3 regions of the Weizmannia sp. FSL W8-0401 genome follow, and region 2 is predicted to be linked to each of the others. Evidence: predicted binding sites of a transcription regulator. Region 2 holds the regulator's gene; each other region holds the start of a gene.
What was found. The regulator LexA, encoded in region 2, represses DNA repair genes until DNA is damaged. The targets are predictions, from matches to a motif close to CGAACATATGTTCG.
Positions count from the first base shown of each region.

Region 1: addB (helicase-exonuclease AddAB subunit AddB) is a predicted target of LexA. The motif match lies at 1,424-1,437, and genes of this name have one in related genera.
Region 3: recA (recombinase RecA) is a predicted target of LexA. The motif match lies at 1,325-1,338, and genes of this name have one in related genera.

Region 1 is NZ_JBBPAG010000001.1:955,821-958,094, reverse strand. It holds gene addB (helicase-exonuclease AddAB subunit AddB) at 1-1,364, opposite strand, end outside; gene NSU00_RS04385 (TIGR00266 family protein) at 1,713-2,274, opposite strand, start outside.
Region 2 is NZ_JBBPAG010000001.1:1,650,553-1,652,826, reverse strand. It holds gene glnA (type I glutamate--ammonia ligase) at 1-670, shown strand, start outside; gene NSU00_RS07920 (hypothetical protein) at 667-837, opposite strand; gene lexA (transcriptional repressor LexA) at 889-1,509, opposite strand; gene yneA (cell division suppressor protein YneA) at 1,716-2,054, shown strand; gene NSU00_RS07905 (YneB family resolvase-like protein) at 2,051-2,274, shown strand, end outside.
Region 3 is NZ_JBBPAG010000001.1:1,365,177-1,367,450, reverse strand. It holds gene recA (recombinase RecA) at 163-1,230, opposite strand; gene NSU00_RS06455 (competence/damage-inducible protein A) at 1,498-2,274, opposite strand, start outside.

The DNA of each region.
Region 1 (2,274 bases), 690 kb from region 2:
AGTTCGAGGCCTCGGATCCGCCTATATTCCCATCTTTTTCTGCTCGTCCAGCGTTCTCCCTGGATGCCGTAAGCCAGGCAATAGTTTTCAAGCCGGTCCATTTTTTCACGCAACGTGCGGGCATCTCCAGGCGGAAACAGCAATTCTGTTTTGATGGCACGGAAAACCGGTTCATAACGCCAGTTGCCGCGGATGATTTCCAAAGTCGAACGGATCAGTTCAATGAGCGGATGGTTCAGCATCGGCCGTTTTCTGTCGATAAAATACGGCACATCATAATCGTAAAAAACCGTTTCGATTAAATCCTGATAGGCCTCCCCGTTGCGGACAAGGATGGCAATATCACGGTAACGGCAGCTGCCTTCCATGACGGCTTCACGGATAGAACGGGCAACGCCTTCGATTTCCGCCCGCCGGTTGTTCGCCTGCCAGATCTCGATGCTGCTTTCCCCCGGAAAAGAAGGAAACGGCAGTTCTTCAAACCGGGACTGCAAAAAGCGCAAACTTTCATGCCTGAAACGGGCCGGTTCATACAGCGCCACGTCTTCTTCCGTTTCAATTTGAAAGGCGCGCGCCAGTTCATAGATATGTGCATAGGCTTCTCCCGGCATCCGGAACAAGTATAAATCATCCGGCTGCCTCCCGCGGAAAGCCCGGTCCGTTGTGAGCGCAACCGTAACGCGGCGGCATTTTTTCAAGAGTTCCCCGATCACCAGGTATTCCTGCGGGTTAAAAGTATGGAACCCGTCTATATAAATTTCCGCATCTTGGAGATAGCGCGATTTTTCAATGGCAGAAGCAAGCAGCCTTAAGTAATCTTCTGAATCAATGTATTTGCCTTCCAGCTTTTGCTCATATGCCTGATATACGCGTTCCAAATCGTGCAGCTTGTCGGAAAGCACTCTTCCCCCGTCCGCTTCCCCGATTGAGGCGCGTTTTTCCTGAAGCTGTGCGGGCGAGACGCAAAACCGTTTGAACTCAGTCAGAATGCGTTCGACATTGTCAATAAAGCCCGTCTTATCCGCCGCCCGCGTGAAAACCGACAGTTCTTCTTTTTGGTCTTCCAAAATTTTCCGAATGAGCATATTTAATCCGCTGCTCGATACATGGGTACGGCTGATCCCGCCGACTTCCTGCAATATTTTCCAGGCAAGGCGCGTAAAACTGTACACCTGGGCACGGATCATCCCGCCCAGTTCAGGTTCATGCGCAAGCCGTGTTTCCGATAAAAAAGTCATTTGCTCCGGAACAAGGTAAATGAGCGGTGCCCCGCCCGGATCGCCAAGCAGTTTCTGCCTGATTTCACGTTGGATGAAAGTTGTCTTTCCTGTCCCGGGGCGCCCGGTAATAAATCGAAGGGACAATTGGTTCACTTCCTTTTGATGAGCTCATTGGCCCCCATATCCGGAAAGATGCCGGACAAGGAACATTTGTTCTTTTATTGTAACGGATATTGTGCTATGAATCAAGCATTTTTGCCTAAAAAATATGCTTCCTGTTTTTTTCTGCCGGGGGATGCCCGCTTCCACGTAAAACACTGCCTGTTCCCGCCCCCGGAAAAATCCTTCCTATCCAATCCGGATGCCCTTCCCGTCCGGACGGGGCCGCGAACCGCCATCAGGGCGCGCTCCTGCTTCCAGACGTATAATGCCGAAAAAAAAGCACTGCCTGTTCCGGGAAACGTCCCGCAAAATGCAGTGCTTTTACACCTCTTAATCCCCGTCAAACAAATTAAACAAGCCTTTTGCCATGCTGCCTTCATCTTTCGAACCGCCCGCTGCCGGCATTGCGGCAAATACGCGGCTAGCCAGGCGGCTGAATGGCAGCGACTGCACCCAGACCGACCCCGGCCCGCGCAAAGTGGCAAAGAACAGGCCCTCTCCCCCAAAAAGGGCTGTTTTGATCCCTTTGACAAATTCAATGTCATAATCTACCGTCTTTGACATGGCGACAAGACAGCCTGTATCCACCCTCAATATTTCGCCGGGTGCGAGCTCGCGTTTCTGGATCGTGCCGCCAGCGTGGATAAAGGCAAAGCCGTCTCCCTCAAGCTTCTGCATGATAAACCCTTCCCCGCCGAAAAATCCGGTTCCGAGTTTCCGCTGAAATTCAATGCCGACTGAGACCCCTTTTGCCGCTGCCAAAAATGCATCTTTCTGGCAAATGATTTTCCCGCCCAGTTCGCTTAAATCAATCGGCACAATCTTGCCCGGATACGGCGCTGCAAACGCTGCATGCTTTTTATCACGGGCTTCGTTTGTAAAGGCGGTCATA
Region 2 (2,274 bases):
CAAACATGGCCTGCATGCGACGTTTATGCCGAAACCGTTGTTTGGCGTGAACGGTTCCGGGATGCACACCAATCTTTCGCTTTTTAAAGGAAAAGAAAATGCATTCTATGACCCGAACGATGCAGAACTGCAGCTGAGCGATACGGCATACCAGTTCATTGCCGGCATCATAAAGCATGCGCCGAACTTTACGGCTGTCACGAATCCGACGGTGAACTCCTATAAACGGCTTGTGCCGGGTTATGAAGCGCCTTGTTATGTTGCCTGGTCCGCTCGCAACCGCAGCCCGCTCATGCGGATTCCGGCTTCCCGCGGTTTAAGCACGCGCGTTGAGGTGCGCAGCGTTGACCCGTCTGCCAATCCGTATCTCGCGCTCGCCGTCCTGTTAAAAGCAGGGCTTGACGGCATCGCGAACAAATTGCAGGCGCCGGAACCGGTCGACCGCAACATCTATGTCATGACGAAAGAAGAAAGAGAAGAAGCCGGCATTGTCGACCTCCCGGGCACACTGCTGCAGGCGCTGGAAAACTTAAAATCGGATGATGTAATGGTAGACGCCCTTGGCGATCACATTCTCGAACACTTCCTTGAAGCTAAGGAAATTGAATGGGATATGTTCCGCACACAAGTCCACCAATGGGAACGCGACCAGTATATCGAAATGTATTAAGCAAGAAACCCCTTGAAGCGTAAGGCTTTGAGGGGTTTTTGTTTATCGGGCATTTTTGCGTCGAACGCCCAGAAAAACAAAATGCCCATTAATTGCCCCGATTTTTCCTTCGAAAATAGATTGGAAGCCCAGAAATCCTCAAGTGTCACAGGCATTTTTGCCATCAAACTCGCATATGCTCTATTAAAAAAGAAGCAGCCGAAACTGCTTCTTTTTGATCAGTGCACCATTTGCCTGTACAGCCCGATGACAACGCCGAGAATGGTGACGTTTTTCAATATGATCGGTTCCATTGTCTGGTTTTCAGGTTGCAGCCGGAAGTAGTCTTTTTCCTTGAAAAATCTTTTTACTGTCGCTTCATTTTCATCTGTCATAGCGACCACGATATCTCCGTTGTTTGCCGTCTGCTGGGAGCGGACAATCACATAATCGCCGTTTAAAATCCCGGCATCCACCATGCTGTCCCCTTCAATATCCAGCATGTAGACGGACTCGTCAGACGGGACAAGATGTTCCGGAAGCGGAAAATACTCTTCAATATTTTCTACAGCGGTAATCGGTATGCCTGCTGTTACTTTTCCGACAACAGGCACATTGACAACATTTTGGGCCGGTATTTCTTCATCATGGTCCAAAATTTCAATCGCTCTCGGCTTTGTAGGGTCGCGCCTGATCAGCCCTTTGCTTTCAAGCCTTGCGAGATGGCCATGGACAGTTGAACTGGAAGCAAGCCCGACTGCCTGGCCGATTTCCCGCACGGAAGGGGGATAGCCTTTTGTTTTGACTTCATGCTTGATGAAATCAAGTATCGCCTGTTGCCGTTTTGATAGTTTTGCCATTATTTCCACCTCGTCGCAGTTTTGTTTGGCACCCGCGCTGCGTACGGGGACGCAAACGGGAGGAATGCCATTATTTGCTATTATTATATCACATTGCAGAAGATAAAACAAACGTAAGTTCGAAAAAATGTTGACGAAAAACAGGCGTTCGTTTTATAATAGAACTGGTGATTGGACGAACGAATATTCGCGGGAGGAAGATGGAGATGTCACGATTATGGAAAAAGTATAACTATGTTATGATTTTAGCAGGGGTTGCGCTTGTTTTCGGATTTTTCATGATTGGAAGTCTGCGGGATCCATCCCCACACTATATCAAAATCAGCGTTACAGAGGGCGAGACGCTTTGGAATATCGCCGGTCAGTATGCAGAACAGGGCAAAATGTCGAGGGAAGCATTTATCAGCTGGGTTGAGCGCCATAATGGGATTAACGGCAACATGATCAAAGCCGGCGAAAAAATTGTCATTCCGGTAGAAAAAAATGAAATCAGGGATGATAAAAGGGAACTTGCGATGAAATCACAATGGGAGACGAAAAAATGAAAGTTGTTTTATATTGCAGAGTAAGCACGGAAAAAGAAAGCCAGGAAACTTCTTTGGCGAGGCAGCGGGAAGAGCTGGAGAAGCTTTCGGATTCCCGCGGTTTTCAAGTGGCCGGGGTGATCTGCGACCGGGCAAGCGGCTACGACCTGGACAGGCCCGGCATCCTTGAACTTCTTGATATCATTGGAAATGAAAAGGTTGACGCCGTACTGGTGCAGGA
Region 3 (2,274 bases), 290 kb from region 2:
TTTTAAAGGTGGGAATTTTTATTGTCAAGTGAAGCGGAAAGATTGCCATCATAATTTGTGTTGATCCCTTTCAGCCATGCAGCTTTTGCGGCGCAAAAAAGCCCGGTGGAAAAGGACGGCAAAAAGCGCCTGGATGCGGTCAGCATTTCAGGCGCTTATAGGTTACTCCAAATTCAATTCTTCCTGTCCTTCCACAGCTTCCTTTTCATCTGCAGCATTTTCGGTTTCATGGGAACCGGCATCTTCCGCCAGGTCGTAATGTTCCCGGATTTTTGCGGCAATCTCGTTTTTCAAATCCGCATTTTCCTTTAAAAACTGTTTCGCATTTTCACGCCCCTGGCCGAGCCGCTCGCCGTTATAAGCATACCAGGCCCCGCTTTTTTGGATGATGTCAAGGTCGCTTCCCATATCGACGATCTCGCCTTCTTTTGAGATCCCTTCTCCGTACATAATATCCACTTCTGCCGTTTTAAACGGAGGCGCTACTTTGTTTTTGACAACCTTGATTTTCGTTTTGTTGCCGACAATGTCGCTCCCTTGTTTGATCTGTTCGGCACGGCGCACTTCAAGGCGTACGGACGAGTAAAACTTGAGCGCGCGTCCGCCCGGTGTGACTTCAGGATTGCCGAACATCACGCCGACTTTTTCCCGGATTTGGTTAATGAAAATCGCAATCGTGTTTGATTTGTTGATCGCACCCGATAATTTCCGCAGCGCCTGGGACATTAGCCGTGCCTGGAGGCCGACATGGGAATCGCCCATTTCTCCTTCAATTTCCGCTCGCGGCACAAGCGCAGCAACAGAGTCAACGACAATAATGTCCACTGCGCCGCTGCGGACGAGCGCTTCTGCAATTTCCAGCGCCTGTTCGCCCGTATCCGGCTGGGACAGGAGCAGTTCATCAATGTTGACACCGAGCTTTTGGGCATAAACCGGGTCAAGTGCGTGTTCCGCATCAATAAAGGCAGCCTGTCCGCCCTGTGCCTGGACTTCCGCAATCGCATGCAGGGCAACCGTTGTTTTACCGGAACTTTCAGGGCCGTATATTTCAATGACGCGGCCGCGCGGGTAGCCGCCGACACCAAGGGCAATATCAAGCGCAAGCGAACCGGTCGGGATCGTGGAGACAACCCGGTCGGTCTGCTCGCCCAGCCGCATAATGGAACCCTTGCCAAATTGCTTTTCTATTTGTTTCAGAGCCTGGTCTAAGGCTTGTTGACGATCATTCACAAAATTTCCTCCTTTTATTCATCACGGACTCTTGAAAGCAATAAATCTATATCTATACTATACCCGTTTTTTCCGTGTTTGCCAAGCAAAATGTCGAACGCCTATTCGTCTCTTTTTTGCAAAAATCCGGCAAAAAAATGGGGTTTTTCCCCTGCAAAAATGGAAATTTCCCCGGCAAAAAGAGCCGAAAATTGAATTTTTGGCAAACAAATTTTTTCGTAAAAAGGCCGCTTCCGCCATTTGCAATGAGCAGAAGCGGCTTTCGGACTAAAGCAGTTTCAGCAAATGCCAGCAGCCGTATTTCACCGATCTCGTGCGGACGTTGTTCCGGGATCCGGAAAGTTCCAACAGATAGGCGGCCGTTTCTTTCCCTTTTATGGCAATGCCAATCCACACGGTTCCCGGCGGATGGCCTTCAAGGGGGTCCGGGCCGGCCACACCTGTAAAACTGATGCCAATGTCGGCATCCATGATGCTGCGGATATTTTCCGCCAGTTCTTTTGCACACTGGCTGCTGACGGCGCCGTACTTGTCAAGTGTTTCTTTTTTCACTTTGGCAAGCTTCATCTTCGCTTCGTTCGAATAGACAACAACGCCGCCTTTCAGCATCGTGCTGACACCCTGGATGGACGCCATTTCCGCTGCAAATTTGCCGGCAGTCAGGCTTTCCGCGCAGGCCAGCGTCAGCTGTTTTTCTGAAAGTTTTTCAAGCAGGGCCTCCATTAACGTCGTATCGTTATAACCGTAAAAATACGATCCGGCAATTTGCAAAATCTCTTTTTCCACTTGATCGATCATTTGGTTCGCCGTTGCCACCGACTGGTGTTTCGCCGTAATCCTGAGTGTCACTTCCCCTTCTTTCGCAAGCGGAGCAACAGTCGGATTGCTCTGGGTTTCCAATATTTGGCGGATTTCTGTTTCCAGTTGGGATTCGCCGATCCCGAAGAAACGGAGAACGCGCGATTCGATTTTTTCGATCGTTTCCAGTTCATCCTGGATCGCGGGACTGGCATAATGGATAAACATCGGTTCCAGTTCATGCGG